Regions from separate parts of the Erwinia sp. 1181_3 genome, predicted to be linked through region 1. Evidence: predicted binding sites of a transcription regulator. Region 1 holds the regulator's gene; each other region holds the start of a gene.
What was found. Region 1 encodes CRP, which controls carbon source genes, mostly activating them, when cyclic AMP is high. Its sites were predicted from a motif close to ATGTGANNNNNNTCACAT; they were not measured.
Positions count from the first base shown of each region.

Region 1 (7,679 bases):
TTGATGCGCTTCAGGCGCTGGATGCCCGTTTCGATCTGTTCAGCGATATCCGTGGCAAAGGCCTGCTGATTGGCGCGGAGCTGAAATCACAGCATGCTGGACGTGCGCGCGATATTCTTAACGCCGCAGCAGAAGCCGGTGTGATGGTGTTGGTTGCCGGAACTGACGTGATGCGTTTTGCGCCTTCGCTGGTCATTGAGCCAACGGATATCGCCGAAGGCATGGCGCGTTTCGCCACGGCTGTTGAGAAAGTCCTGGGCTGATTGCCGTGGGCGGGGCATGCCCCGCCCCTACGTTGTTTCGTCGATGTCAGGCATATCCCAGACCAACGTCGGCATGCCGCTAATTCGTCGATGTCAGGCATATCCCAGACCAACGTCGGCATGCCGCTAATTCGTCGATGTCAGGCATATCCCAGACCAGCGTCGGCATGCCGCTAATTCGTAGGGGTCAGGCATATCCTAGGCCAACGTCGGCATGCCGCTAATTCGTCGATGTCAGGCATATCCCAGACCAACGTCGGCATGCCGCTAATTCGTCGATGTCAGGCATATCCCAGACCAACGTCGACATGCCGCTAATTCGTCGATGTCAGGCATATCCCAGACCAACGTCGGCATGCCGCTAATTCGTCGATGTCAGGCATATCCCAGACCAGCGTCGGCATGCCGCTAATTCGTAGGGGTCAGGCATGCCTGACCCGCGATCATGACGATTTCCTCAAGCGCCGGGACAGCCAGCGGCCATGATGTGGGCGCTGGCTCCAGGTCAGCGACGAAATGGTGTGCATTACGCTGAGGTGGCCAAGAATACGCTTCACGTGTCGCTCCATAATGGTCACCGGCCCCTGATGGAAGTCCTCGGGAGCATCCAGTACATTGCTGCCTGAATCCGGTCCGTCATACTCCAGACGCTGCTGACAGCGTTGCAGGGCAATTTCGCAGGATTGCAAATAGCGCTCTGCCAGCGTCGGCGTTAGCATCGTATGCTCCCGCGCCAGAATGGTCATGGCGTTGATATGCTCAACAATAAACTGGCTGTGCGTGACCCACAGCTGCATATCGGCCAGGTAGCGTGAATTAAAGCCCGGTTCCTGCATCGCCTGATGCAGTGAGTTAAACAGCGCATTATGCGCCTGATTCACCCGCATACGCTGGTATGCCAGTTTCTCCGCATCCTGTTCGCTGCCCAGCAGCTTCTGCAATGCCTCCTGATAGGTCTCCAGCGCATCGTGCGCATTCTGACGCATCAATCCACTCTGCCACTGTGGCCATAGCCAAATCATGCCGCCGAAGGCAATCAGACAGCCCATTAGTGTATCCATTAAGCGCGGCAGCAGGAACTGCGCTCCGTTCAGCGACAGCAGTTGCAATGTATACACCGCGGTGACCGTGAATCCTACGGTTGCCCAGCCGTAAAACTTGCGGATAAACAGATAGCTCACCAGGGTAATCAGTAGCATCACCAGCAGCACCCAGGATTCCGGGGCATGTAAACCGAGCGTGGCAGCGGCAATGGCCAACCCGGCCAGCGTTCCCAGCGCCCTGTGCTGGATACGTACCCGAGTAGCGCTGTAACCGTTGAGGCTGACAAACATCACCGTCATCAGTATCCAGTAAGGCTTCGGCAGATTGAAGAACAGGGCCAGTGAACTGGCGAAGGTCAGCATGACTGCATAGCGTGCGGCGGTGCGCAGGGCAGAGGATTTCAGCGACAGATAACTCTTCAACGCAGGAAACAGCGGCAGGCGGCGCTGGCGGTCCGCCATCAGGTCGCGACGGTACAACGGGTGCTGGGTGCGTAGCACGCGGGCGATACGGCTGAAGTGATAATAGCAAAAGTTGCCAACCGGATTATCGGGGTGCTGACGGGATATTTTTTCCAGTGCCTGAAGCGGTTTTTCCATCGTGAAACGTTCAGGGAAGCGGTGATAGAGGATATCGTCAGCCAGTACCCGCAGGCGTGTGGCAATGGTCTGCGCATTCCAGCGGATCACCGCCTCGGCGTGGCTCTGCTCTACCAGCTTCTGTACTTCCTCGGGCTGATGCAGGCTGACGGCGATATGTTCCTGTAGATCGAGGGCGACCTGAAATGCGCGCGTCAGTCGCTGATAATGGTCGCGATTGGCGGCCAGCATATGCATTTGCTGGTAACAGGTGTTAATCAGATCGACGGCTTTCTGTTGGCGGACCAACAGGGGAGGCAGGGCGGTTTGGGGATCGGTCAACTGGGTTAGCAGACTGTATTTCGCTTCGCAGTAATCAGCCAGTTCATGATAGAGCAGACTGAGGGTTTCGCGCATCGGCTGCTCTTTCCACAGCCAGAACCAGAACCAGTTAAACGCGCCATACCAGACGGTACCGAGAATGAACAATAGCGGCGGCTGCCACATGGGCATGCGTCCGGCCAGACTGAGGGTGAAAATGGCGGCAATCAGCGATGCCGGTAGCAGACGACCGTGCAGCGGACTGATTTCACCGGTGACGCCAAGCAGCAGTGCCATGACCAGCAGGATCACGGGCAGTGGCACCTCTTCTGCCCCGGCGTACTGAATCAAAAAGCTACTGAAAGCAAACAGGCAACCGCCTACGATCAGACGTTTGAAGAAGCGTTTGTGTGGAGTATCAAGACCGGCATTGTTACAACAGGCGGGGACTAATGAGAACAGCAGGCCGTTTTGCAGGTTGCCGAGCATCCAGCCGATCGCCACGGGTAAACACAGCACCAGTGTTTGCCTGAGTGCGTAGTTAACTTCGGGGTGATAGATAATTCTCCGCCACATGAGCCACACCAAATAAAAACGGCGCGACTGGGCGTCGCGCCGTGGGTTCAGAGCCGGTTAACGTGTTCCGTAAACAACAATGGTTTTACCATGTGCTGAGATCAGGTTTTGATCTTCCAGCATTTTCAGAATACGACCCACCGTTTCGCGGGAGCAGCCGACGATCTGGCCGATCTCCTGACGGGTGATTTTGATCTGCATCCCATCCGGGTGCGTCATGGCATCCGGTTGTTTCGCCAGATTCAACAACGTTTGGGCAATGCGTCCGGTCACATCAAGGAAAGCTAAATTACCCACTTTCTCTGATGTGACTTGCAGGCGACGCGCCATCTGTGAAGACAGGCGCATCAGGATGTCAGGATTCACCTGAATCAACTGACGGAATTTTTTGTAGGAAATTTCAGCCACTTCACAGGCTGTTTTCGCACGTACCCATGCACTGCGCTCCTGACCTTCTTCAAAGAGGCCCAGCTCGCCAATGAAGTCGCCCTGATTGAGGTAGGAGAGGATCATCTCTTTGCCTTCTTCATCCTTGATTAACACCGCTACTGATCCTTTAACGATGTAATAGAGGGTTTCCGCCTTCTCACCCTGATGAATCAGAGTGCTTTTGGATGGATATTTGTGAATATGGCAATGTGACAGGAACCATTCGAGTGTAGGGTCTGTTTGCGGTTTGCCGAGAACCATTCGCTGTTATCCTCTGTTGTAATCGTGCCTAAATATACCCTGTATTCGGCGTGCTGCAGATGCGTTGCCGCTGGCCTGAAGCGCGAAATATTTTTGGGTATCAGGGGATGTATCCCTGCCAGGCGTTGAAATATTCAAGCGTTCCCATAGGGAAATTATACGGGCCTCTGTTAAGAGCATGGCTCGTGCTGTCGTCCCGTTTTTACCGTGCATTGTTATGCCAGTAAAATATTGCAGCTTCGTTTGTAGCACAGCTTTACAAGACTGTCTTCTGTTGTCTCGCTTCAGCATAGTTCGAAAAAGGCAACGTTGCCGTTTTTGTGAGTGCAGCGTACTCTGCGGTAACTGAATCAATGAGAGGATTTTGTGATGCAAGCACGAGTTAAGTGGGTTGAAGGGATGACGTTTTTGGGAGAATCCTCATCCGGCCATCAGATTTTGATGGATGGCAACGCGGGGGATAAAGCACCCAGCCCGATGGAGATGGTGCTGATGGCTGCCGGGGGATGCAGTGCGATTGATGTGGTGTCTATTCTGCAGAAAGGCCGTCACGATGTCGCCGACTGTGAAGTTAAATTGACCTCGGAACGTCGTGAAGAGGCACCGCGTATTTTCACCCATATTAACCTGCACTTTATTGTCAGCGGCAAGGCGTTAACGGATAAAGCCGTTTCACGTGCGGTCGACCTCTCTGCGGAGAAATACTGCTCGGTGGCGATTATGCTGGGGAGCGCGGTGAAAATGACGCACAGCTATGAAGTGACAGATCTGACCTGAAGCTGGTTTCTTATGGGTAACGATGTTCGTTGTCGTTACCCACAGCTGACAGAACGTAGCGTACACATCCTGCTATTCCTCTCTCTACCCGCATTTCACGCCACGGCAGGCGAATAACATCAGCGGTATATTTCCCTCGTTCTACATTCCTTTCTTAATTTGCTGCAGGCTGGCGAAACAACAGCTGAATGTCCGGCGTTTGCCCATGATTCTCTGTTGCTGCCTGGTCTGCCGTTGTCAGATTTAATCAACCAGGAGTCATGATGACTATCGAGACGCTGATTCAGGATGTCACACCAAAGGTGCTGCAATGGCGGCGGCATATTCACGCGAATGCCGAACTCTCTTTCCACGAGCATGGCACCGCAGACTATGTTGCCGCTGAACTGGCAAAGTTTGGCCCATTAACACTTAGTCGCCCGACGCCAAATAGCGTACTGGCTGAACTTGAGGGGCCGCGTAGTGGTGACTGCATTGCCCTGAGGGCCGATATGGATGCGCTGCCTATTGAGGAGTTGAACAGTGAACCTTTCACCTCGCGCAATCGCGGTGTGATGCATGCCTGCGGGCATGATGCGCATACGGCAATGCTGATGGGGGCGGCATGGGTGTTGTGCCAGCAGCAGAGTAAGCTTGCCGGCAAAGTGCGCTTTATTTTCCAGCATGCGGAAGAAGTGCCGCCAGGCGGGGCCAGCGAGCTGATTAAGCTGGGCGTATTGAATGGTGTATCAATGATCTTCGGTCTGCATGTTTTCCCGGGACTGTCTACCGGCCAGGTGGCTGTGAAAGAGGGCGTCTTCAGCGCTGCCAGCGATAACTTCGACCTGACCCTGCAGGGAAAAGGCGCCCACGCAGCGATGCCGCAGGAGAGTATCGACCCGGTGACGCTGGGCGCAGGAGTGGTGCAGGCACTTCAGCAGATTGTCTCACGTCGTCTTGACCCTAACGAAGGTGCCGTACTGACGGTCGCGAGTTTTCAGGCTGACGGCGGCTATAACGTTATCCCTGACACGGCGAATCTGCGCGGCACGCTGCGCACGCTCAGCCAGAGTGCGCGTAACACTATCCCGCAGATGATGTCACAGCAGCTGGACGGAATGACGCAGGGAGCAGGGGCCAGCTACGTGCTGAAATGGACGCCGGGTTACACCACCGGGGTTAATCACCCGGACGCCTGCCGTATTGCAGTGGATAATGTGATTGCCACGCTGGGGGATGATGCCTTGCAGGTTATGCTGCATCCAATGTTTGGCTGCGAGGACTTCTCAGCCTATCAGCAGGTAGTGCCGGGCTGTTTCCTGTGGGTCGGGTCGGGCAACCCGGAAAAAGGGACCTGCCGGGGGCTGCATAACCCCCATTTTCGCCTTGACGAAGATGCGCTAAAAATCGGGGTGAGGCTGCATACCGGCTTTATCCACCGCCTGCTGATGAAGCGATAACAGGATAAATGGGGTCAGCCGATTTTTTTGCCTTCGATAAGGCGTTTGACCAGTGGCCCCATAATCAACTCCATTGCCAGTCCCATTTTTCCACCTGGTACCACCAGGGTTTTGATATGCGAGATAAACGAACCTTGCAACATGGAGAGAAGATAGGGGAAGTCGATATCTTCCAGCCCCTGAAAGTGGATGACGACAAAACTTTCATCCAGAGAGGGGATGCCGCGAGCAGCAAAGGGGTTAGAGGTATCCACCGTGGGGACGCGCTGGAAGTTAATATGAGTGCGTGAGAACTGCGGCGTAATAAAGTTAATGTAGTCCTCCATGGAACGCACCACTGAATCCATGACCGCTTCACGCGAGTGACCGCGTTCACCCGTGTCGCGCACCAGTTTTTGTATCCACTCCAGGTTAACGATAGGCACCACGCCGACCAGCAGGTCCACCTTGTCTGCCACGTTGTGCAGCGGAGTCATTACGCCGCCATGCAAACCCTCATAAAACAGGACATCGGTGGGTTCAGGCAGCGGCTGCCACGGGGTAAATGTGCCCGGCACCTGGTTCCAGGGTACGGCTTCATCATAGGTGTGCAGATATTTGCGCGACTGCCCTTTACCGCTGCGACCATATTCACCAAACGTTTGCTCCAGCAGGCCAAAGTCATTGGCTTCAGGGCCAAAATAGCTGACGTGCTTTCCCATATCGCGCGCTTTACGGATTGCCATATCCATTTCCGGGCGGGTAAAACGGTGGAAACTGTCCCCTTCGACCTCGGCTGCCCGCAGATTAAGTTGCTGAAAAATCTTCCTGAAAGCCAGGCTGGTGGTGGTGGTTCCTGCCCCACTGGAGCCGGTGACGGCGATGACCGGATGTTTGGCTGACATGGCGTGCAACTCCCTGATAAAGGTCGGACGGACGGATCATTGGTAACATGTTTTACCCGTCCAAGTCATTATGGCTTCACGTTTACTTATTCACGACTATTTATTCACGAAACTGGCCGCGCGGCATGATGTTGACGGATTCATGCAATTCCGACCACACCAGCACCACCTCGCCGCTGTTGAGCTGGCGACGGACATCGTCGACTTTCTGTTTTAGCGAGCGCTCCTGTTCACCATAGTCGGTGCCTTCACGCAGTACGAAGGATTCAATCAAATTGTCGAGCGTCTCGGTATCAAGGTCTTTCCAGGGGATAATCATCATTTCTCCAGCCAGGTGTTAAGCCACTGAGGGATGCGCTGTTCCAGCCACATCGCAGGTTTACGCAGCGTGCCGCCGACGAAACCGACGTGTCCACCGTGCTGCGTCAGCTGATACTCAACACAGGCGGGCAGTAATGCCGGATCAGGGATGACCTCAGGGGTCATAAAAGGGTCGTCTTTCGCGTGTATCACCAATAACGGTTTACGCACGCCGGGGAGCAACGGCATGGCGCTGCAACGATGATAGTAGTCGCTGGCATCCGCAAAGCCGTGCGCGCGCGCGGTGATCGCATCGTCAAAGTCGCGTAGCAGGCGCAGCGATTTAAGCTGAGCCAGGTCGACAGGGAGTGTTCCCGGCCACGCGCGGAGTTTGCGTTCGGCATTCTTCTTCAGCAATCCCAGCAAATAACGCTGATAGATGCGTGAAAATCCCTGCTCCAGCCGCAGACTACAGGGTTCCAGCATCAGCGGGGCGGAAACCACCACGCCCGCGTCCAGCAGGCAGCCCTCGCCCTGCTTGCCCATCAGGCAGGCCAGCATATTCCCGCCCAGGGAAATCCCCACCGCGGCGGTAGGAACCTGGCCCCATTCATCGCGCAACCACTGCAAAAAGTAGCTGGCGTCTTCTGTCTCACCGGAGTGATAGATACGGTTGAGCCGATTCGGTACACCACTGCAACCGCGAAAATGCATCACCACGCCAAGCCAGCCGCGATCTTTCAACACCTGAAGCAGGCCGTGCGCATAAGGGCTGTGAAAACTGCCCTCCAGCCCGTGGAACAGGAC
Region 1 is NZ_VTDE01000005.1:20,898-28,576, reverse strand. It holds gene argD (bifunctional acetylornithine/succinyldiaminopimelate transaminase) at 1-263, shown strand, start outside; gene FY046_RS14645 (YccS/YhfK family putative transporter) at 707-2,782, opposite strand; gene crp (cAMP-activated global transcriptional regulator CRP) at 2,840-3,472, opposite strand; gene FY046_RS14635 (OsmC family protein) at 3,842-4,249, shown strand; gene FY046_RS14630 (amidohydrolase) at 4,510-5,688, shown strand; gene FY046_RS14625 (phosphoribulokinase) at 5,703-6,572, opposite strand; gene FY046_RS14620 (YheU family protein) at 6,673-6,891, opposite strand; gene FY046_RS14615 (hydrolase) at 6,891-7,679, opposite strand, start outside.

Region 2 (7,679 bases), on a different contig from region 1:
CATGAAAAATGGTATTCGATAGCAATCCAACCGTATACTTCCTGCTTATACGTAAGAAAGCACTACTATGTTCCTCAGAGGTATTTATAATGAGGTCTTTCATTTGTGTGTCTATCGTTTCAAAACAGGGTTGTGTAAAACCCCCACTTTTATGCTCAAAAGCATATATGAGGAACTGGCATAATAAATCTCTGATAAAACTTTTATGGTTCCTGTGTGCCTGATCGAGACTGTTGTAAAGGCGCTCAAAATCAAAAAAAGCCTGTCGCAAGATCCTGACATTGTTAAAGCCAGATTGAGAATGGACTGTCACAAGCAAATCTATATTACATTTAAATATATTCATTAACGTGGTGTTATCAATCAGAGTGATAAACTTGTGAACGGAACTTTCAACATCAGGTTCTATTAATAACGTCTTTCCGATGAGTTTCTCCTTTGCTTTGCTATAGTCGGGATCCATCGCATTGATATGCATCTCATCCGCCACCAGAATTGCCTTCACGCCCCCTAGTTCAACAAAATGATTAATATACCCCAGAAGCACAGGTAATGTTAACGTTGTTCTTTCAACATCATCAAAAACAAGGGCGAATTTATTACTATCAGCTATGAAGTCTTTCAAATCTATCGTCGGCATTTCAACATTAAGACTCGCATCATCCTTACCATCTCCATCAAGATCGATTTTTATAGTGCCCTTCAGAAATGACTTAATTATTCTGGAACCCGCGACAAACTTTTTGCTCGAGAGTATAGGGTGCATTTGTTTAAAAAATTCATTCTCAATTTGCTCCAGAGAGTTGACCCCATACAGGCTTACCTTAAGCATTTTAAAATCTGGATGGTTTTTTTTATAGTCCTCCAGGAAACTATCAACAAACCAGGTCTTGCCTGCCCCCCATTCACCATTAATAAGAACAGCATAACGAGGCTCAGCTTTGAGTGAAAGGTAATATTCCAAAAATTCTTGAGCGTGAGTATTTTTCACCGAAAACCTCTTTGAAATTACATGTTTCATATCGATGCATTTTAAGAGAAGTGTGGATTGTTTTCAATGCAATCTTCTTGACTATTTTAATTTTTTGAGCACATGAAAAAAGCGAACACTTTATTCTGAAATCGACTATGGCCGAATTTTTATCTTTTCAAAAAAATAATAAACTCAGGTGTTGAGGCAGAGATAAGAAGAGTGATGTAAACGTTGAGATCACGCGTCCCGCAGGGATGCGACTTTTGCCGGGCCTAAGGTGATTAGGCGGACAGAAAAAAAAGGTCCGCCTCTACAAAATCCCGCCCTGCTATAAATTCAGCGCAGTCAAATCCAAATAATGCGCCAGATCGCGGCTTTCCGCACGTGGCAGATACGGCAGTTCGCCAAGCAGCGGTGCCGGAATTTTGTCGCGCAGCACATCAATAATCTCCGCGTAATGGGCCAATCCCGGATTGATGCGATTCGCCACCCAGCCTAACAGCGGCAGTCCATCGTTAATCACCGCCTGCGCTGTCAGCAATGCGTGGCTGATGCACCCCAGTTTGATGCCAACCACCAGTACGACCGGAAGTTGCTCCTGCACGGCCCAGTCAGACAACGGGCGCAGATCATTCATCAGGCTTCGCCAGCCGCCCGTCCCTTCCACCACGATATAGTCTGCATGTTGATCCAGCGCTTGCAGGCCGCGACTGAGCGCGGCATAGCTGATGGGTGTGCAACTGGTGCTAATTTCATCTTCCAGTAAGGTGACCGGATTAATGGCGTGGTAAGGCAACGGCACTGAGGAGGATTCCTGTAGAACCAGAGCATCTTTATTGCGTGGCCCTTCTTCCGTTTGCTGGCTACTTTTCGCGACGGGTTTATATCCTACGGCCTGTTTACTGCCCGTTGCCAGCTTTTGTAATAACGCGCGCGACACCACGGTTTTACCGACTTCCGTATCTGTGCCGGTGACAAATAAACGTTTTAACATGGGATGACTCCGACAGGCACTGCCTGGCCTCATTGATAATTTTCGTACTTGATGAATGAACGAAAATTGTAGGGTAGTGCCGGATGTCGGGGATTGCGTTAGCGCAATGTTTAGTGAATTTATCAGCCTTGTAGCAGTTTGATTAATAAGGAGCCGTTGTAGAGAGCATCTTTTACCAGTGCGGCACCCGGCATAGTGCCCAGATTCGCAAACTCAGTGGATTCTACCTTAAGGTCAGCACTGTAGCGGGGTAATGCCTGCTGGCGAATACAGTTAACGATGGCAGGGAACAGAATATGTTGCGCCTGATTAAGCGGAGAACCAATCAGAATTTTTTGTGGATGGAAAAGATTGACCATGATGGCGAGAATACGCCCTACGCTGTTGCCAACGCCGGCAATGACATCGCAGGCGATATGATCTCCCGCCAGTGCAGCCTCACACAGGGCATTGATGGTCAGCGCCTGATTATGCAATGCCGAACTCATCGACGCCTGCATCCGCTGCGCCGCCAGTTCAAGCATATTGTCGATGCTGGCCACGGTTTCCAGACAGCCATGATTCCCGCAATAGCAGCGTTTTCCCCACGGATCGACCTGAGTATGACCGATCTCAACCAGCGAACTGCTACCACCGTGCAGCAAGCGCCCACCGGTAATCACCCCGGCGCCCACATGGTGATCAATCACCACCTGAAGCACATCGCTGGCATCGCGTGAAGCACCAAACAGCGATTCTGCCATCGTCCAGGCGCAGATATCATGCTGAATATACACTGGCAATCCGGTGCGCTCGGCAAGAACCGGGCCCAGCGGCATATCATCAACCTCGTAAAACGGCATGCGGTGAACAATACCTGACTGGCTGTTCATGATGCCCGGCAGTGTGATGGCAATGGCCGTCAGACGCTCGAGTTTGTGCTGGTGGTGAATAAAGAACTGGTCGACTTGCTGGACGATACGCGTCAACAACGGCAAATCGGCCTCTGCGGGAAGGGGGAATTGCTCTTCAACGACCATTTTGCTGCTGAGATCGCGCAGCGCGAGGGTGATTTCGCCATTACCGATACGGGCAGACAGGAAGTGCCAGGCCTGGGTGTCCAGCACCAGTCCGACAGCCGGACGACCACGACTGCCTGGGTCCTGAAATTCCGTTTCCTGCACCAGATGCGCTTCCAACATTTCACGCACAATTTTCGTGATGCTGGCCGGGGCCAGTTGCGCTTTTTTGGACAGCTCTATACGCGAGATGGGACCAAACCGATCAATCAGTCGGTACACCGCTCCGGCATTAGTCTGTTTAATCTGGTCAATATGACCAGGCTGACTATCCGCAATCACACCCCACTCCCACTTATCACCTGTCTTAAAAGGCGCTGCTGTCTGTTATTTTCACGCTTCAAAATAAAGCATTTCGCTCATGGTGAAACACTTATCAGATGGCGTCAAATATTTGATTCGATATGTGATTTGCCGCACATAAACCGTTGCTGAACGCTCATGTTTTCCGCGATTGCCAGATCATTTCGGCAATAACAACGTCATCATCGCGGCAACCACGGCAGGAATCTCACGTTGCTTCGACCACACCAGCCACACTTCCGAACGCGCGTCCTGCTCCACCAGCGGGATCCACACCACATCGCTCAGGCGCACGCGTCGGAAAGATGCCGGAAGAATAGAGACGCCCAGTCCGGTAGACACCAGGCCGATAATCGTCATTGCTTCCCCCACTTCCTGAGCAATATTAGGTTGAATATCGTAACGGCCAAGTAACCCCAGAATTTCACCGTACAGCGCTGTTCCCACCTGCGGGTCAAAGAAGACAAAGGGCTCCTGCGCCAAATCGCTCAGTGCAATTTGCGGCCTGCCTGCCAGGCGATGGGCACGATGCACCAGCGCATACATGGGTTCACGAAGCAGCAGCTGATGATCGAGGGTTTCCGGCAGAAGGGTATTGCGCATCACGCCTAAATCAAGCCGCCCGTCACCCAGCGGCGCCAGTTGCTGGCGGGTATTGATCTCCTGCATCTGGATATGGACCGCCGGGAAGCGCTGACGAAAGGTGAACAATGCGTCTGATACGACGGTGATAAACGGGGCGGATGACGTAAAACCAATACGTATTTCGCCTTCGTCACCGCGATGCAGGCGCGCAGCTTTGTCGGCAGCCTGATCGACCTGTTGCAGTACCAGACGAGCATCCTGCAGGAACTGCTGCCCGGCCGCCGTCAGTTGGACGCTGCGGTTGGTACGGGCGAAAAGGCGTGCGCCTATTTCATGCTCGAGGATCTGAATTTGCTGGCTGAGCGGCGGCTGGGAAATATTCAGGCGCAGTGCCGCACGGCCAAAATGTAGCTCTTCTGCCACGGCGATAAAGTAACGCAGGTGACGCAACTCGATATTCATATGTTAAAAGTATCATTCGAGATTATTAATATATTAGACATCATAATCTGACTTTCTTACCCTTTACAACGTGAACTCCCTGAATATCTCTAAGGATCTGTTGTGAACCGCTCATCCCATGCCGTCAGACCGCCGTATTCTGCTGACCGTGCATCTCTTGCCATCACCGACTCACCTGCTGTCGATAAAAATCTCTATATCAAACGTGGTACTCCTCAATTTATGCGCGTCACGCTGGCGCTATTTTCAGCCGGGCTGGCGACGTTTGCCCTGCTCTATTGCGTACAGCCGATCCTTCCGGTTCTGTCGCAGGAGTTTGGCGTTTCCCCGGCGACCAGCAGTATTTCCCTGTCGATTTCCACCGGGATGCTGGCGCTTGGGCTGCTGGTAACCGGTCCGTTATCTGATGCCATCGGGCGTAAATCGGTGATGGTGACCGCGCTGATGCTGGCCGCAATTTGTACCCTGCTGTCCGCGACCATGACCAGCTGGCACGGGATTTTACTGATGCGTGCGCTGACCGGCCTGTCGCTGAGCGGTGTTGCGGCCGTGGGGATGACTTACCTGAGTGAAGAAATTCATCCCAGTATGGTGGCGTTTTCAATGGGGTTGTATATCAGCGGGAACTCGATTGGCGGTATGAGCGGCCGTTTACTCAGCGGGGTGATCACCGATTTCAGCAGCTGGCGCATTGCCGTGATGGCCATCGGCTGCTGTGCACTGGCCGCTGCGCTGATGTTCTGGAAAATTCTGCCTGCCTCGCGCCATTTCCGCCCTGCTTCGCTTAAATCGCGTAGTCTGATGATTAACTTCCGGCTGCACTGGCGCGATAACGGTTTGCCGCTGTTGTTTGCCGAAGGTTTTCTGTTGATGGGGGCCTTTGTCACCCTGTTTAACTACATCGGCTACCGTCTGCTTTCGCCGCCTTATTCAATGAATCAGGCGATTGTCGGCCTGCTGTCGGTGGTCTATCTCACGGGGTCATGGAGTTCGCCTAAAGCGGGTGCGATGACGGCAAAATATGGACGCGCACCGGTGCTGCTGTTCTCCACCGCACTGATGCTGAGCGGTCTTCTGATCACTCTCGCCAGCAATATCTGGTTTATTCTGCCAGGTATGATGTTGTTTACAGCCGGATTTTTTGCTGCACATGCTGTTGCCAGCGGCTGGATTGGCCATCGTGCGCGCCGCGCTAAAGGCCAGGCATCATCGCTATACCTGTTCAGTTATTATCTGGGGTCAAGCGTTGCCGGTACGCTCGGCGGTGTGTTCTGGCATCATTTTGGCTGGTACGGAATTACAGCGTTTATTGCTGCCATGCTGGTGCTGGCGTTACTGGTAGGAAGCCGTCTACACGGACGAAAACTCTAACTTCCGGGCACAATGTGTTGTCACAGGCGGACCGAAAAAGAAGGTCCGCCCCTACAAAAAATGAATCCCTCTGATCAATGGCACAATTTTCCCCTGCCCGACGCAAAAAACACCGTTGTTGATGTTCATCTCTGTTTTCCACTGCTATAGTCATCAGTATGTTGTAACTAATGGAGGTGTCATGCGTCATTACGATACTGTTGAGGAGCTTCACCGCTGTGTGGCCGATCTCGAGCAGGAACTGGAGGTATTACAGCAGCAGATCCTGAGTATGCGTCTGCTGACCGCCAGGGTGTTTGAACTGCCTGAGGTGGAAAAAGGTAAGGAACACGATCCGCTGACGCAGGTTAAGGTCGAGCAGCTAACCGGCCAGGCAGCCCTGCAGCGCTCCCTGACGCATTTTGCGCGTCTGTTTATGCAGCACCAGTCAGAAAAACTGAGCACTAAGGCGGCAGTACGTCTTCCTGGTGCGGTGTGCTTAGAAGCCGATAATACGCAGTCTGCCCTGCTCCACCAGCAGGTCGCCTCAATCAATCAACTGAAACAACGGCTGGAGCAGATTATTACCGTGGAATCGGGCCTGCCGAGCGAGGAGCGGTTCGAGTTTGTCCACCGCCATCTGCGCGGGTTGATTACCCTGAACGCTTACCGTTCGCTGACGTTGCTTGAAGCGCCCGATTCCGTGCGCTTTGGCTGGGCGAATAAGCATATTATTAAAAATATCAGTCGCGATGAGATGCTGGCAACGCTGGAAAAAAGCCTGAAGGCCGGGCGTGCCGTGGCCCCCTGGACACGTGAGCAATGGGCCGAACGCGTCCAGAGCGAAATTGAAGCGGTAAAGTCACTGCCTGCAGGCGCGGCATTGAAAATTAAACGCCCGGTGAAAGTACAACCGATTGCCCGCGTCTGGAGCAGCAGCGATCGGAAACAAACCCAGCTGGCCTGCCCTTCTCCGTTGCTGGTACTGTGCCAGGACGCCAATAGCGTGCCAAAACTGGGAGAGCTGCTGAATTATGATGCCGCTAACGTGACCCATCGTTACAAACCTGATGCTCAGCCGCTCTATTTACTGATCCCGCGCTTACATCTTTATACCGATCGTCTGGTGCCGGCATAAAAAAAGCCAGGTCTAAGACCTGGCTTTTGGCAGCAGCTTATACCTTCATACTGCCGACCATCTCTTCCGGACGCACCCAGGCATCAAACTCTTCTTCCGTCAGATAACCCAGCTTTAGCGCAGACCCTTTCAAGGTCAGCCCTTCTTTATGCGCTTTCTTGGCAATTTCAGCCGCTTTATCGTAGCCAATATGCGTATTCAGCGCGGTAACCAGCATCAGAGATTCATTCAGCAATTGAGTAATACGATCGCGGTTTGGCTCAATACCGATAGCGCAGTGGTGATTAAAGCTGTCCATTCCATCCGCCAGCAGACGAACAGATTGCAGGAAGTTATGGATCACCATCGGACGGTAAACGTTCAGCTCGAAGTTACCGGATGCGCCACCGATGTTTACCGCCACATCATTGCCCATCACCTGACAACACAGCATGGTCATGGCTTCACACTGCGTCGGGTTCACTTTACCCGGCATGATGGAGCTACCCGGCTCGTTTTCCGGGATAGCGATTTCACCGATGCCACAGCGCGGGCCGGATGATAACCAGCGCACGTCGTTGGCGATTTTCATCAGTGATGCCGCCAGGCCTTTTAGCGCACCGTGGGCATGAACCAGCGAATCACAGGTGGCTAAGGCTTCGAACTTGTTCGGCGCGGTGACAAAAGGCTGTTTAGTCAGCTCAGCAAGCTCCTGGGCAACGCGCACAGCATATTCAGGGTGAGTATTCAGCCCGGTACCGACCGCTGTACCACCCAGTGCCAGCTCGGCAACATGTGGAATGCTCTGTTCAATATGCTTCAGGCTGTGGCTTAACA
Region 2 is NZ_VTDE01000004.1:321,352-329,030, forward strand. It holds gene FY046_RS13450 (P-loop NTPase fold protein) at 1-991, opposite strand, end outside; gene bioD (dethiobiotin synthase) at 1,302-1,967, opposite strand; gene mlc (sugar metabolism global transcriptional regulator Mlc) at 2,090-3,307, opposite strand; gene FY046_RS13465 (LysR family transcriptional regulator) at 3,488-4,375, opposite strand; gene FY046_RS13470 (MFS transporter) at 4,538-5,746, shown strand; gene tus (DNA replication terminus site-binding protein) at 5,928-6,863, shown strand; gene fumC (class II fumarate hydratase) at 6,901-7,679, opposite strand, start outside.
Region 2: mlc (sugar metabolism global transcriptional regulator Mlc) is a predicted target of CRP. The motif match lies at 3,430-3,447, and genes of this name have one in related genera.

Region 3 (7,679 bases), on a different contig from region 1:
AGCCGTTTTCTGTTCCATTATTCCGCCTCCAAAACCATTGCGGCACCCAAACCCCCGGCGGCGCAGGCGGTCACCAGCCCCAGCCCGCCACCGCGCCGACGCAGCTCATTTAGCGTCTGCGTGATCATCCGTGCCCCGGTCGCGGCGAACGGATGACCATAAGCGATAGAGCCACCCAGCACGTTGAACTGCTCCTGATTCACCTCGCCCAGCGCATGGGGACGGTTCAGCACCTCGCGGGCAAAACGTTCATCCGCAAACATCTTCAGGTTAGCCAGCGTCTGCGCCGCAAACGCTTCATGCATATCAATCAGAGAAAGGTCGGCCAGCGTGATCCCCGCACGATCCAGCGCCAGCGGTGAAGCATAGGAAGGCCCCAGCAGCATATCCTGGCGCACATCAATGGCGGTAAACGCATAGCTGCGCAGGTAGCCCAGCGGCACCATGCCCAGCTCGCGCGCGCGGGACTCGGTCATCAGAACCACCGCAGCAGCCCCGTCGGTGAGTGGCGTGCTGTTTGCTGCCGTGACCGTACCGTGTTTTCGGTCAAATGCCGGGCGCAGGCGGGCATAGTCTTCAGGACGGGATTCGCTGCGCACATTGTTATCCTGCTGAACGGGCTGCTTCCACGGGGGAGCATAAGCCGTCATCACCTCGTCATTTAACAGCCCCTGTTGCCAGGCACGCGCCGCATGAAGATGGGAGCGGTGCGCCAGTGCATCCTGCTGCTCGCGGGTAATGCCATGATCTTTCGCCATCTGTTCGGCGGTATCGCCCATGCGCAGCCCGGTGGAATATTCGGCCACCGCCGGAGGCACCGGCAGTAAATCGCGCGGACGCAGCTGGCTAAGGAGTGTAAGTTTTTGCGGCAACGTACGCGCTTTGCTGAGGTCGACCAGCACCCGCGCCAGCGTTTTACTGACGCCAATCGGCAGCACTGAGGAAGAGTCCGCGCCACCGGCAATACCGGCCTGAATCGTCCCTGCCAGCAGGCTCTCGGCCACATTCGCCACCGCCTGAAAGCTGGTGGCGCAGGCGCGGCTGACGCTGTAGGCATCGGTATGCACACTCAGGCCGCTGGCCAGCACAATTTCACGGGCAATATTGGGGGCTTCCGGCATCTGCACCACCTGGCCGAACACCAGCTGTTCAATGGCGTCAGCGGGGATCTCGCTGCGCGCCAGCAGTTCACTGATCACCATGCGCCCCAGTTCCAGCGCCGGAATACCGTGAAACGCGGTGGCCTGGCGGACAAATGGCGTACGCAATCCGTGGGTGATTGCGATACGGTCACCCTGACGTGTCAGCAAAGGTATAGCTTTACTCATTATTCTCACCTTTCTGCTCCCTGTTGCGTCGTGTTGCCGGTGCATGGGCGGCAATACGCGAGGTCGGGAGCATATCTTAGATAGACGGCATCATTGCCAAGAGGTCTGACCTGATCAGTGTTAACCAGATTAATGACGGGCGCTACGGCAGAAGGGAAAAAATGCGAGAACACACACGATTCTGGTGGAGGGCGGGCACCCTCCACCGGGAGATTAGCGCAGGCCCAGCTGGAAAATCATCGTTTCCGCCTGGCAGCTAAAAGTAAACTCACAGTCCAGCGTGACACCGGCCGGGGTTTCGCTGAAGCGGCTTTCGATCAGGCAAGGTTCTGACTCAACGGCACGCGCTTTATCCGTCAGCGTACGCAGCATCGCTTCAGCCTGTTCACGACGTTCAAATTCCTGGCTGTAGCTGGCGGTACAGTCCGTGTTATCCATTACTGTCCCGACATCGACACAGCAACACGCAGCGGTTTCACTGGCGTTACAGCGGTTAATAGCTTCAGTCATACATCCTCCGGCATACCACCCGGTATCTGGCGGCAGGTTAATTTAGATAAGTATAAGTCTACGCCTGCGCCTGTTTTCGCTCCAGCCATCCGGGGAAAAGAGCGCGTTAAGTGATGAAAATCACACTATTATTTGATCCGAAACAAGTCACACTAAATCATCAAAAAATTGATTGTAAGTTTTTTGCAAGCCAGATCGCTTTTTCAGCATCATTTTAGAAATATTTGAAAAACAATATTGCAACATAGACACAGGTCGGACCTATACTTGGCCCACTGGTCTGATTTGTTGGTTGTCTGTCAGTCCCTAGAATCCGCGATCCCTTGTTACGTTACGTAACAGAGCTTAAATAAAAATCAGATAATGAGGTTGTGGTTATGAACCATAAAAACCTGTTTGCTAAGTCTGCACTCGCAGCAGCAGTGGCGCTTGTTTCTTCAAATGCTTTATCGGCTGGCTTTCAACTGAACGAATTTTCCACCATTGGTCTTGGCCGCGCTTATTCCGGCGAAGGCGCAATGGGTGATACCGCAGCATCGGCCAGTCGTAACCCGGCCACAATGGCATTAATGGATCGCCCTATGTTTTCCATTGGCGCGGTATTTATCGATCCCGATGTGAATATTCAGGGACAGTCTGGTGCAGGTAATAGTCTGAATGCCGATAATATTGCACCGACGCAGTGGGTACCAAATATTCACTACGTCCAGCCGCTGAACGATCAGTGGTGGATTGGCGCCTCAGCAACCAGTAATTATGGTCTCGCCACCGAGTTTAACGATGGATATGCCGGCGGTCCTTTTGCGGGCACCACCGATCTGTTAACCATGAACCTTAACCTCAGCACCGCCTATCGTCTTAACCAGCACTTCAGCATGGGTGTCGGCGTCAATGCCGTTTATGCGAAAGCGAAAATCGAACGTAATATTGGTGAGCTGGGCGCTTTCCTGCCCGCCGCAGGTTTACCTGCCGCACCGGCTGATACCCAGATTGCTCATCTGAAAGGCGATGAATGGGGTTACGGCTGGAACGCCGGTATTCTTTATGAAGTGGATGATAAGAACCGCTTTGGCCTGAGCTACCGTTCAGAAGTGAAAATCGACTTTGACGGTGACTACAGCAGTGATATTCCGGTGGCCTACAACCCGATCGGCGGTCAATTTGGTCTGCCGTCCGGTACTGGTGGTAATACGGTTTCAGGCTCCCTGTCACTGCACCTGCCTGAAATGTGGGAAGTCTCCGGATACCACAAAGTTGCACCACAGTGGGCCGTTCACTACAGCCTGGCGTATACCAGCTGGAGCCAGTTCCAGGAGCTGAGAGCGACCGGCAGCAATGGTCAGGACCTGTTCGTTAAAGATGAAAGCTTCCACGATGCCTACCGCATCGCGCTGGGTACCAGTTACTTCTACGATGATAACTGGACCTTCCGCACCGGTATTGCCTTCGATGACAGCCCGGTTCCTTCGGATAAGCGTTCCATCTCTATTCCTGACCAGGACCGTTTATGGCTGAGCGCGGGTACCTCTTACGCCTTTAATAAAGATGCGTCAGTGGATGTCGGTATTTCTTATATGCACGGACAAAAAGTCACGGTTAAAGAAGGGAATGATCCGGTTGCCACCGCCCAAAATGGTGGCCAGGCGACACCTTATACCTTTACTTCCAGCGGTAAAGCCTGGTTGTACGGTGCGAGCTTTAACTATAAGTTCTGATCACTGCGCTTTATCAACGCGAATAAAAAACCCCACTTCCGTGGGGTTTTTATTATTTACTGCGAATCAATATCGCCCAAATCACCCTTAATTGCGGCGGCGTTTGGATTTTCCTGCGGAATTAATTTTCCATCGCTGGCAAGGAAATCATGATGCTGGAAATAAGCCGCACGCATAAATGCGTAAGGATCGTTAGAATTTCTCAAAATAGCATCGGAGTCGAGCAGCTGTGCACGGGTTTCAATCCCTTCCAGTGCCCATTTACCCGCAGACATCCACCAGGTCAGCCAGAGCAGCGGCGGATAAACATCATCGACCAGCCCGCCAATATCTTCACGCGGCGTAAAACCCCCGTAGCCAGGGACTTCGACATACGTGCCATATCCCACGCCGTAATGCCCCAGCGTACTACCGAAAGCACGGGTCTCTTCTTTCGCCAGTTTCGGGTTAGCCATGGAGGCCACATCAATCAGACCGCCCATACCCAACAGCGTATTCAGGAAGAAACGGTTGAAGTGCACCATCGCCTTATACGGATTACCCTCAATGAAATAGTTCACCATTGAAGAGGGTTCTTCCAGGTTACTGAAAAAGTTGCCCAGCCCGTTACGTGCAGGCTGCGGCAGATAATCACGCCAGACCACCGCAACCGGGCGCAGAACATACGGATCCAGCACATTGTAGTTAAAGTCGAACATAGAACGGTTGAAGCTTTCCAGAGGGTCGGCATGGCCCTGCGGCTCATTCGCCGTCTCAGAAGTGGCACATCCCACCATCAGTACGCTAGCCAGCACTAAGCCCGTCAGGCGATAGTTCATCGTTTTCTCCCTGTACTGTTATAAATTATCGTCCACTACTGCCGGTTAATTTCCACGGCAATCTGCTGCTGACCGGCAAAAGGCAGTACTTCAGTCAGCCCGAACCAGTCACCAGGTGAACGGTAAGCGCTGCCATCGCGCGATATTCGCACGCGAACCTGCACCTGATGCTGCGAGGATAACAACCGATCCGGCATCATAGCATTGCTGTCATCCAGCGTGATCGATAAAGGAAAATGGCTCAACGGACTCTTTTTCACGGCTACAGGAACCTGAGAAACGCCGTCAGACACGGAAATATACAACACTCCGTTCGCGGGTAACATTTTTTCTGCCTCAGGTGACAAACTGATGGTTAACGCCAGGTGGCTTTTTTCTTTGCCGGAAGCGCTGTCTGCCTGCTGGATACTGCGCTGGATCATCACCCGGCGTCCGTCATTTTCCGGTAACAACGACAGCATTTTCTGCCAGGTCGTGACCGCCTGCGCATAGTCTTGCTGGTTGTACGCGTTAAAGGCTAACAGCCCCAGCACCTGCTCATTTGTAGGATACTGCACGGCCATGGCTTCCAGCATCATGAGCGCCTCACGATTATCCTGCGGATCGTTCGAGCGGGTCTGTACTTCAGCATAGCTCAGGCGAACATCAATGTCGGTCGGTGCCAGCTGCAAGGCATGACGAAAAGCCTGGCTGGCCATGCTGGCATTGTTAAGCACCATACCCAGCCGGCCGAGCATCTTCCAGTTTTCAACATCATCCGGCGTGCGCTGCAACTCGCTGCGAACCCCCAGAGCCAGACGTGCCAGCTGTTCCATACTCAGCGGCCGCGCCTGCGGATCCATCACCTGTGCACGCAGCGCAGGCAGCTCGTTTTTCACCTGCTGCCAGGCCAGGACCTGTTGCAGCCCTCCGGTTTTAACGTAGAAGCCGAGACTCACCAGCAGCAGGATCACCACGCCCGGCAGCAGTGCCCAACGGCTGACCTGACGGGATGTTTGAGAAGGGGTCTGGGGAATATCCAGTAGCAGCGTTTCCTGCAACTCGCGCACCATCTCGGGACGTTCTGCCACCACACCCTGCCCTTCATCCTCTTCCAGCTCACGCAGGCGCTGATGATAGAAAGCCTGATTAAGCCGATCGCGATCGGCGGTGCTTCCCCGCTTGTTGCGTACACCTGCCAGTAAAAATAGCGCACAGGCGGCGACCAGCAGCAACAGGATGGTTAAGAACAGTGTGCTCATGGCTGCTTCTCGTCATGGTTTAACAGGGTATCAAGCCGCTGCTGCTGTTCCGCATCCAGCGCGACGTGCTCAGCACGCCTGCGGCTGCGCAGAATAATCACCAGCGTGCCGATAATCACAAACAGCGCCGGACCCGCCCAGAGGATCAGCGTCGACGGCGTCACCGGCGGTTGATAAGAAACAAAATTGCCGTAGCGCGCCACCATATACGCTTTCACCTGCTCCGGCGTTTGCCCTGCCTGCAACAGCTGGTAAACCTTCAGCCGCATATCACCGGCAATCATGGCATTGGAGTCGGCAATACTGTTGTTCTGGCACTTCGGGCAGCGCAGCGAGGCCGTAAGCTGGCGATATTGCTGCTCCTGATCCACGGTGGCAAAAGAGTAGGTGTCGATGTTGTCAGCCTGCACACCCGCGCTGAACAGCACCAGCGCCAGCAGCATCAGATAAGCTTTCACGATCCGGCCTCCTGGCTGTATTTTTCCCACAGGGGTTTCACTTCCTCGTTCCATACGCGGTCGTTCATATCACCGGCGTGGCGATAGCGGATAATACCGTGGCCATCGATCAGAAACGTCTCCGGCGCACCGTACACACCCAGATCCAGCCCGAGCATTCCGTCACCGTCGTACAGGCTCAGGGCATAAGGGTTGCCGAGCGTATTAAGCCAGGTGATCGCTTTCTGACGATCGTCTTTATAGTTCATCCCCACAACGCGAACGCCTTTTGCAGCCAGCGTATTCAGATACTGATGTTCCGCCCGGCAGGTCGGGCACCAGGTGGCCCAGACATTCAGCAGGATCGGCTTGCCGTCATTCAGCACCGACTGATCGAAGGTTTTACCCGGCTGGTCCAGTGACTCCAGTTTGAAGACCGGGACCGGCTTACCGACCATCGCCGATTCCAGCCGCGTCGGGTCATCGCCGTTGGCGTTTCGGCTCAACTGCCACAGCAGCGCCGCCGCCAGCAGCAAAAACAGCACCAGAGGGAGATAAAGAATTTTCTTGTTCATGCCAGCTCCTTTTGTGCTTTACGACGCGAACGGTAGCGCGGGTCCAGCAGGCACAGCACCCCACCGAGCGCCATAAAGACACCACCAAACCAGATCCAGCGGACAAAAGGTTTGTAATAGAGGCGTACAGCCCAGGATTTACCCTCCAGCTCTTCGCCCAGCGCCGCATAGAGATCGCGCGTGAAGCCGCCGTCGATGGCCGCTTCGGTCATCATGGTGCGTGCCGCACTGTAAAAACGTTTTTCCGCCTGCAAGGTCGCTTCATGTTTCCCGTTGCGGGTGACGTCAATCACACCTGTGCTACCGGAATAGTTCGGCCCGACCAGACGCACCACACCGCGCAATGTGAACTGATACCCGGCAACGCTCACGCTATCGCCCTCTTTCATCCGCACATCACGTTCCACGCTGTAGTTCTGGCTGAAGGCGATGCCGATCACCGTCACGGCAACACCCAGATGGCCGAGCACCATGCCCCAGTGACTGCGCGACAGATGACGCAGGCCAGCGAAGAAATCATGGCGATGCGTGGCGCGCTCATGCAGTTCCATCAGCGTCAGGATAATCACCCACACCGCCATCAGCAGGCCGACCACCGTCATCGCCTCAATGCGATCGTGCATCAGCCACGGCAGAACAATCGACAGCAGCAGCGTGACGACCAGCGCCAGCCCCAGACGCTTCCACAGTTTCTGTGGCTCATCACGACGCCAGCGCACCAGCGGGCCGATGCCCATCAGCAACGCCAGCGGAGCCATCAGCCAGGTAAACAGCGTATTAAAGAAAGGTTCACCGATGGAGATGGTGCCCAGCCCGAGCTGTTTATGTATCAGCGGCAGCAGCGTACCCAGCAGCACCACCAGCATCGCGGCAATCAGCAGCACATTGTTCCCCAGCAGGAAGGATTCGCGCGACCAGGCCTCATTCTGCACCCGGCTGCGTACCTTACCGCCTTTGATGGCATACAGCAGCAGCGAACCGCCAATGACGATAATCAGGAACGCGAGGATAAACATGCCGCGCGCCGGATCGGAGGCAAACGAGTGGACCGATAC
Region 3 is NZ_VTDE01000001.1:918,651-926,329, forward strand. It holds gene fadJ (fatty acid oxidation complex subunit alpha FadJ) at 1-18, opposite strand, end outside; gene fadI (acetyl-CoA C-acyltransferase FadI) at 18-1,328, opposite strand; gene FY046_RS04090 (YfcZ/YiiS family protein) at 1,542-1,838, opposite strand; gene fadL (long-chain fatty acid transporter FadL) at 2,216-3,553, shown strand; gene mlaA (phospholipid-binding lipoprotein MlaA) at 3,610-4,371, opposite strand; gene ccmI (c-type cytochrome biogenesis protein CcmI) at 4,407-5,612, opposite strand; gene FY046_RS04110 (cytochrome c-type biogenesis protein) at 5,609-6,070, opposite strand; gene FY046_RS04115 (DsbE family thiol:disulfide interchange protein) at 6,067-6,624, opposite strand; gene FY046_RS04120 (heme lyase CcmF/NrfE family subunit) at 6,621-7,679, opposite strand, start outside.
Region 3: FY046_RS04090 (YfcZ/YiiS family protein) is a predicted target of CRP. The motif match lies at 1,947-1,964, and genes of this name have one in related genera.

Region 4 (7,679 bases), on a different contig from region 1:
TTTTTTTTCCGCCACTGCTGAGTGGACAGAATGACTTTGCCGGTGGGTACTGACAGCCCGCCAGAAATATTAATCAGAGGTGTTATGTACCGTATTGTTGCTTCAGATCTGGATGGCACGCTGCTGTCACCGGACCACACGCTTTCCCCTTATGCCCGCGAAACGTTACAGTTGCTGACACGTAAAGGCATCCATTTTGTCTTTGCAACGGGCCGCCATTACATCGACGTGGCGCAGATGCGTGACAGCCTGGGCATCGATGCTTACATGATCACCTCAAATGGGGCGCGGGTGCATAACACCGCCGGTGAGCTGGTTTTCAGTCACAACCTGGATGAAGATATCGCGCTTGAACTGTTCGCCATGCAGCACGCCAACCCTGATATCTACACCAACGTGTATCGGGATGAAGAGTGGTTCCTGAACCGCCACCGTCCTGAAGAGATGGATTTCTTCCGCGAGTCTGACTTCAACTATCAGATCTATGAGCCGGGCCAGCTGTCGACCGACGGCATCAGCAAGGTGTTCTTCACCTGCGCGATCCCGGAACTGCTGGTCCCACTGGAGTTGGCGCTGATTGCGCGCTGGGGTGATCGGGTTAACGTCAGCTTCTCGCTGCCAACCTGCCTGGAAGTGATGGCGGGCGGTGTGTCGAAAGGGCACGCGCTGGATGCGGTATCAAAATCACTGGGCTTCTCGTTACAGGAGTGCATTGCCTTTGGTGACGGTATGAATGATAAAGAGATGCTGAGTATGGCGGGCAAAGGCTGCATCATGAGCAACTCTCATCAGCGCCTGAAAGATATCTTACCGGAGCTGGAAGTGATCGGGTCGAATGCCGATCAGGCCGTGCCGAACTTCCTGCGTCAGCTGTATCACGTGTAAGTCTGCAGGGCCGATCAACTGTTCGATCGGCCCTTTAGTCATCCGATAGTTATCGACCTAAGAAACGAACGGCTTTATCCGGGAAATCAGTAAACAGACCATCAACCTCCGCTTTGTTGTACAGCAGGTCGTACAGCTGATCGACGTTGCTGACATAAGGCGGTAGCTGATCGGCGCGTACCGTGTACGGATGCACCACCAGATGATTCTGGTGTGCCTCTTTGACCATATCGTTCAGCGCCACATTGCCGGTTTTTGCGCCTGGCGCCACCAGCATATGGTAATCCGGGCCAATACCGTCGGCGTATTGGGCGATGGTTTTCATCGCACCCGGCGCGAACATCCAATCGTAATCGTAGTTCACCCACTTACCGTCGCGCTGCTCCTGAGTTTCATCCCATTTGGTATAGGCGATCAGCTGCACCAGCTTCAGATTCATTCCCCGCTGAGGTTCCAGTTCGGTCTTGATGCGCTTCACTTCGTTATAGTCAAAGCACTGCACATAAACCTTATCGGTCTTACTGCTGTAACCATACTGCTTCAGGACGTCCAGAACTTTGGCAGAGATATCCTTGCCTTCTTTGCGGTGGAACCACGGGGCTTTAATTTCGGTATAAATCCCGATGTCTTTGCCGGTGGAGTGGTTCAGGCCCTGAATAAACTCCAGTTCTTCCTCAAAGGTATGAACACGGAAATCAGATTTCCCCATCGGGAAGCGGCCTGGAAAGGTCTGCACCTTTTTGCCGTTTTCAAGCGTAAAGCCTTCGGTAAACGCCAGGCTCTTGATCTCGGCAAGGGTAAAGTCGATAGCGTAATAACGTCCGTCAGCCCGTGCGCGATGGGGGAAACGCGTGGCAACATCCGTCACCCGATCCAGATAGTGGTCATGCAGCACCACCAGATGATCGTCTTTGGTCATCACCAGATCCTGCTCAAGGTAATCCGCTCCCTGAGCATAGGCCATCGCTTTTGCCGGCAGGCTGTGTTCCGGCAGATAACCGCTGGCCCCACGATGCGCAATCACGACAGGCGAAGAACTCGCGGCTGTCGCCGCGAGAGAGGTGGTGAGAACTAAGGTAGCGATAACGTTTTTCAACATAATGTTCCCTTCAATCAGAGTGAGTTCAGGCCCTGTTTGTGTTTCTTCTCGCTGAACATCGTCATCGTCAGCAGGATCACCGCCAGCACACAGCCGCCGATCATAATGATAAAGCCGCCATCCCAGCCGAAGTAATCAACGGTATAGCCGACGATAGCACTGGCGGCAACGGACCCACCGAGGTAGCCAAACAGACCGGTAAAGCCTGCTGCGGTACCCGCCGCTTTCTTCGGTGCCAGCTCCAGGGCATGCAGACCAATCAGCATCACCGGGCCATAAATCAGGAAGCCAATAATCATCATACAGGCCATATCCACACCAGGATTACCGGCCGGGTTCATCCAGTACACAACGGTGGCAATGGTCACCAACACCATAAAGAACACGCCTGTTGCACCACGGTTACCTTTAAAGACTTTATCCGACATCCAGCCGCACAGCAGCGTACCCGGGATACCGGCGTACTCGTAGAAGAAGTAAGCCCACGATGATTTATCCAGCGTGAAGTGTTTCACTTCTTTCAGGTAGGTCGGTGACCAGTCGAGGATGCCGTAACGCAGCAGGTAAACAAACACGTTAGCCAGCGCGATATACCACAGCAGTTTGTTCGGCAGGATGTACTGCATAAAGATCTGCTTAGCCGTTAGCTCATCTTCATGTTTCTCATCATAGTTCGGTGGATAGTCGTTTTTGTACTCCTCAATCGGCGGCAGGCCGCAAGACTGCGGGGTATCACGCATCAGCGCAAAAGCAATGATGGCGATAACAATGGCACCAAAAGCAGGCATATACAGCGCCGCTTTCCAGTCGTTAAACCAGGCCATACCGAGCAGGAACAGCAGTGGAGGGATACCACCACCGACGTTATGCGCACAGTTCCAGACGGAAACAATGCCGCCGCGCTCTTTCTGTGACCACCAGTGCACCATTGTACGACCGCACGGCGGCCAGCCCATCCCCTGGAACCATCCACACAGGAACAGCAGTACAAACATCACCATGATGCTGGACGTTGCCCAGGGGACAAAGCCCATAAACAACATGACTGCCGCGGCAAGTATCAGGCCAGCAGGTAAGAAGACGCGCGGGTTGGAGCGGTCAGAGACCGACCCCATAATGAATTTTGAGAAACCGTAGGCGATAGAGATGCCGGAGAGCGCAAAGCCGAGGTCACCACGTGAGAAACCCTGTTCAACCAGGTAGGGCATCGCGAGGGCAAAGTTCTTACGCACCAGGTAGTAGGCAGCATAACCGAAGAATATCCCCAGAAAGATCTGCCAGCGTAGCTTGCGGTATAACGGGTCAACGCGGCTGTCATCAACGCGGGGCTGATGTGCAGCAGGTTTGAAAAAACGTAACATTTTGGCCTCCCATGGCTCGAAAGACTGACATCCGGCTTCGAATGCGCAGAGTAGAGGAACAGGATCCTGTTAAAACAGGAATAAATGTTCCATTTCGCGCATAGCGTAGTCGTAATCAGAACAACTGACTGTGAAGAATGGCGCAAATGTTACAGTTTTATGACGAGATGGCTATATCTACATCACAAATCGGTGTTTTATTTTCATAATGAAACTATAAAGTGTGAGGATAGTCACATATACAAACCCAGATAAAGGCTGTGGGTTTCGTTTGGTGAGTGATTTTGTTCTAAAAGGAAGGTTTTGATCTGGCAGAAGAACAAAGATTAACGCCAGCAGGTGGCGTTAATCAGTCAGTCAATCGCTTAGGCTTTCTTCACCGGACGGATTTTCATCGTCAGACCTTTGAGGAAGTTACGCAGAATTTGATCGCCGCATTCGCGGTAATTTTTATGCCCAGGTTTACGGAAGATCGCCCCAATTTCTGACTGTCCTACCGCAAAATCGGCACTTTTCAGTAGTTCCAGAATGTCGGTGGTTTTCAGGTCGAAGGCCACACGCAGCTTCTTCATCAGGATGTTATTGGTCATCTTGCGTTCGATAGAAGGCGCAGGTGCGTCTTCACTTTTGCCACGGCGTTCAAAAATCAAACCATTCAGAAAGTAACCCATGATGACATCAGGGCAGGGGCGATAGCCGGCTTCATCCTCTTTTTTCAGGAAGCTGTGCACTTCGGCTTCTGTTACTTCGCTCTCTGCCAGCGCCAGAATGCTCACAACTTTAGCATCGCTTAAATTCAGCATGTAACGCACGCTGCGCAGGACATCGTTATTGGTCATAGGGACTCTCTGTAGTGAAACAATTGCAGTGAGTGCAGTATAACTCGTCGTCCCTCAGGGTGCATCTGCGTTAGCGGCGTGCGCTGCCCTGAGTCACGAGCGCGGGTCAGCGTGTAACGCCAGTAGTCGACTGGCTGCCGTGCATGCTAAGGATGGCTGATGGAAGGATGTGGCACGCCAGGACGGGATGCATCACGAACCCGAGGCAGATGATCGCAGGCGTGCTGGCGGGCGGAACGAATAAAGGCTTCGACTACAGGCTGACGCTGTTCACCGTCGCGCACTGCCGCATACAGGCGGCTCCAAAGGCCCTCTCCCAGCGTTTTCGTTACCACCAGTCCCTGATGCTCAAAACTCTCCACTACCCAGTGTGGCAGCGCAGCAATCCCCATCTGTGCAGACACCATCTGAATCAGCAGTAGCGTGTTGTCTACGCTTTTCAACGTTGGGCTGACATCGGCCGGCTGTAAGAAATGACGCCAGATATCCAGGCGTTGGCGCTGAACCGGATAAATCATCAGCACCTCACTGGCCAGGTCTTCCGGTGAAATATGCGCCTTTTGCGCCAGGGGATGATCCGGTGCCAGCACCAGGCGGACTTCGAAATCAAACATAGGTGAATAAAACAGCCCACTGCGCGGCAGAATATCGGAGGTCAGTACCACATCCAGCTCTCCCTGTTGCAGGGCGGGCTGCGGGTCAAATGTCATCCCCGATTTGAAATCCATCACCACCTGCGGCCAGCTCTTGCGGAAATTGTTCAGCGCCGGGGTCAGCCACTGAATACAACTGTGGCATTCAATAGCGATGCGCAATGTGGTCTGGTGCGGTTCATGGCAGGCCTGCAATGCCTGCTGGATTTGCGGCAGCACCTGTTCCGCCAGTTGCAGCAAAAGTTCTCCCTGTGGCGTGAAACGCAGCGGCTGGCTTTTACGTACAAACAGCCGGAACCCCAGACGTTGCTCCAGGTCGCTGAACTGATGAGATAACGCTGACTGCGTTTGATGAAGCTGGGCCGCCGCCGCCGCCAGTGAACCTGTCGTTCGCAACGCTTGCAGCGTCCGCAGGTGTTTAAGTTCGATCATGAGAGTCCTTCACATCGACAGTGAATATTTTGCGCTTGTGGTTGATACAGTACCTGCACAATATAGCGGTGTAAACATCTGGACGTCTAAATGATTCGCTGATGAGTTTACTTGTCATTTTACATCCCGGGCAGTGCTCAGAATCCTCACGTACTTCAGTACGCTCCGGTTCTTGCGCGCTGGCTGTGTGCACACTGACATCAGCCAATTTTGATGGTCCCGGTAAAGAACAATTTAACGAGGCACAACTGATGACTATTCTGAACCACATTCTCGGATTTCCCCGCGTTGGTCTGCGTCGCGAACTGAAAAAAGCGCAGGAAAGCTACTGGGCGGGCACCACCAGCCAGGACGATCTGCTGACGACTGGCCGTGAACTTCGTGCACGCCACTGGCAACAGCAGAAAGACGCAGGTGTGAATCTGCTGCCGGTCGGTGACTTCGCCTGGTACGATCACGTGCTGACCACCAGCCTGATGCTGGGTAACGTACCCGCGCGCCACCAGAATAAAGAGGGCTCAGTTGACCTCGATACGTTGTTCCGTCTTGGTCGTGGCCGCGCTCCGACCGGTGAACCCGCCGCCGCCGCAGAAATGACCAAATGGTTTAACACCAACTATCACTACATGGTGCCTGAATTTGTTCAGGGTCAGCAGTTCAAACTGACCTGGACCCAACTGCTGGACGAAGTCGACGAAGCGCTGGCGCTGGGCCACAAAATTAAACCTGTCTTACTGGGCCCGGTAACTTATCTTTGGCTGGGCAAAGTGAAAGGGGATCAGTTTGATCGCCTGAGCCTGTTGAAAGACATCCTGCCAGTTTACCAGCAGGTGCTGGCCGAACTGGCTAAACGCGATATCGAATGGGTGCAGATTGACGAGCCCGCGCTGGCGCTGGAACTGCCTGCCGAGTGGTTAGCTGCTTTCAAATCCGCCTATGCTGCATTGCAGGGGCACAGCAAGCTGTTGCTGACCACCTATTTCGACAGTATCGGCCAGAACATTGACATCATTACGGCACTACCGGTTCAGGGGCTGCATGTGGACCTGGTCCACGGTAACGATGATATCTCTGTGCTCAACAGCAAAGTACCGGCAAGCTGGTTGCTGTCAGTCGGGGTGATTAACGGTCGTAACGTCTGGCGTGCGGATCTGAGCCGCTGGTTTGAGCGTCTGCAGCCGCTGAGCGCTGCCCGTAAACAGCTGTGGATCGGTTCTTCCTGCTCACTGCTGCACAGCCCGATCGACCTGAGCGTGGAAACCCGTCTGGATGATGAAGTAAAAAGTTGGTTCGCCTTTGCCCTGCAAAAGTGTGCTGAACTGTCACTGCTGAGCAATGCGCTGAACAACAACGATCCGGCGTCACTGGAGGCCTGGAGTGCGCCCATTCGCGCCCGTAAACACTCCACCCGTGTTCACAATGCGGCCGTTGGCGAGCGTCTGGCCGGGATTACTGCCAAAGACAGCCAGCGTAACAGCAGCTACCTGGTGCGTGCTGAAGCACAACGTCAGCGTTTCCAGTTGCCCGCCTGGCCCACCACCACTATCGGCTCTTTCCCGCAAACCACCGAAATTCGTGGCCTGCGCCTTGATTTCAAACAAGGGCGTCTGGACGGCAATCACTACCGTACCGGCATCGCTGAACATATTAAGCAGGCCATTGCTGAGCAAGAGCGTTTAGGTCTGGACGTGCTGGTGCACGGCGAAGCGGAACGTAATGACATGGTGGAATATTTCGGTGAAAACCTGGATGGCTTTATCTTTACGCAGAATGGCTGGGTACAGAGCTACGGTTCGCGCTGTGTGAAACCGCCGGTGATTATCGGTGACGTCAGCCGCCCGCAAGCCATTACCGTTGAGTGGGCGAAGTATGCGCAGTCTCTGACCGACAAGCCGGTCAAAGGCATGCTGACCGGGCCAGTGACGATCCTGTGCTGGTCATTCCCACGTGAAGATGTGTCTCGCGAAACCATCGCAAAACAGATTGCCCTGGCACTGCGTGACGAAGTGGAAGATCTGGAAAAAGCCGGTATCGGTATCATCCAGATTGACGAACCTGCACTGCGCGAAGGTTTACCGCTGCATCGCTCCGACTGGGCTGCCTATCTGAAGTGGGCTGTGGATGCCTTCCGTTTAAACGCCGCCGTGGCGCAGGATGACACTCAGATTCACACCCACATGTGTTACTGCGAGTTCAACGACATCATGGATTCGATCGCTGCACTGGATGCCGATGTGATCACCATCGAAACCTCACGCTCGGATATGGAACTGCTGGAGTCGTTTGAAGAGTTCGACTACCCGAATGAAATCGGTCCCGGCGTTTACGATATTCACTCGCCAAACGTTCCGAGCGTGGAGTGGATGGAAGCACTGCTGCTGAAAGCGGCACAACGGATCCCGACTGAACG
Region 4 is NZ_VTDE01000016.1:20,045-27,723, reverse strand. It holds gene pldB (lysophospholipase L2) at 1-21, shown strand, start outside; gene yigL (sugar/pyridoxal phosphate phosphatase YigL) at 85-885, shown strand; gene glpQ (glycerophosphodiester phosphodiesterase) at 935-1,984, opposite strand; gene glpT (glycerol-3-phosphate transporter) at 1,999-3,345, opposite strand; gene FY046_RS22615 (DUF1456 family protein) at 3,711-4,184, opposite strand; gene metR (HTH-type transcriptional regulator MetR) at 4,331-5,269, opposite strand; gene metE (5-methyltetrahydropteroyltriglutamate--homocysteine S-methyltransferase) at 5,521-7,679, shown strand, end outside.
Region 4: glpT (glycerol-3-phosphate transporter) is a predicted target of CRP. The motif match lies at 3,567-3,584, and genes of this name have one in related genera.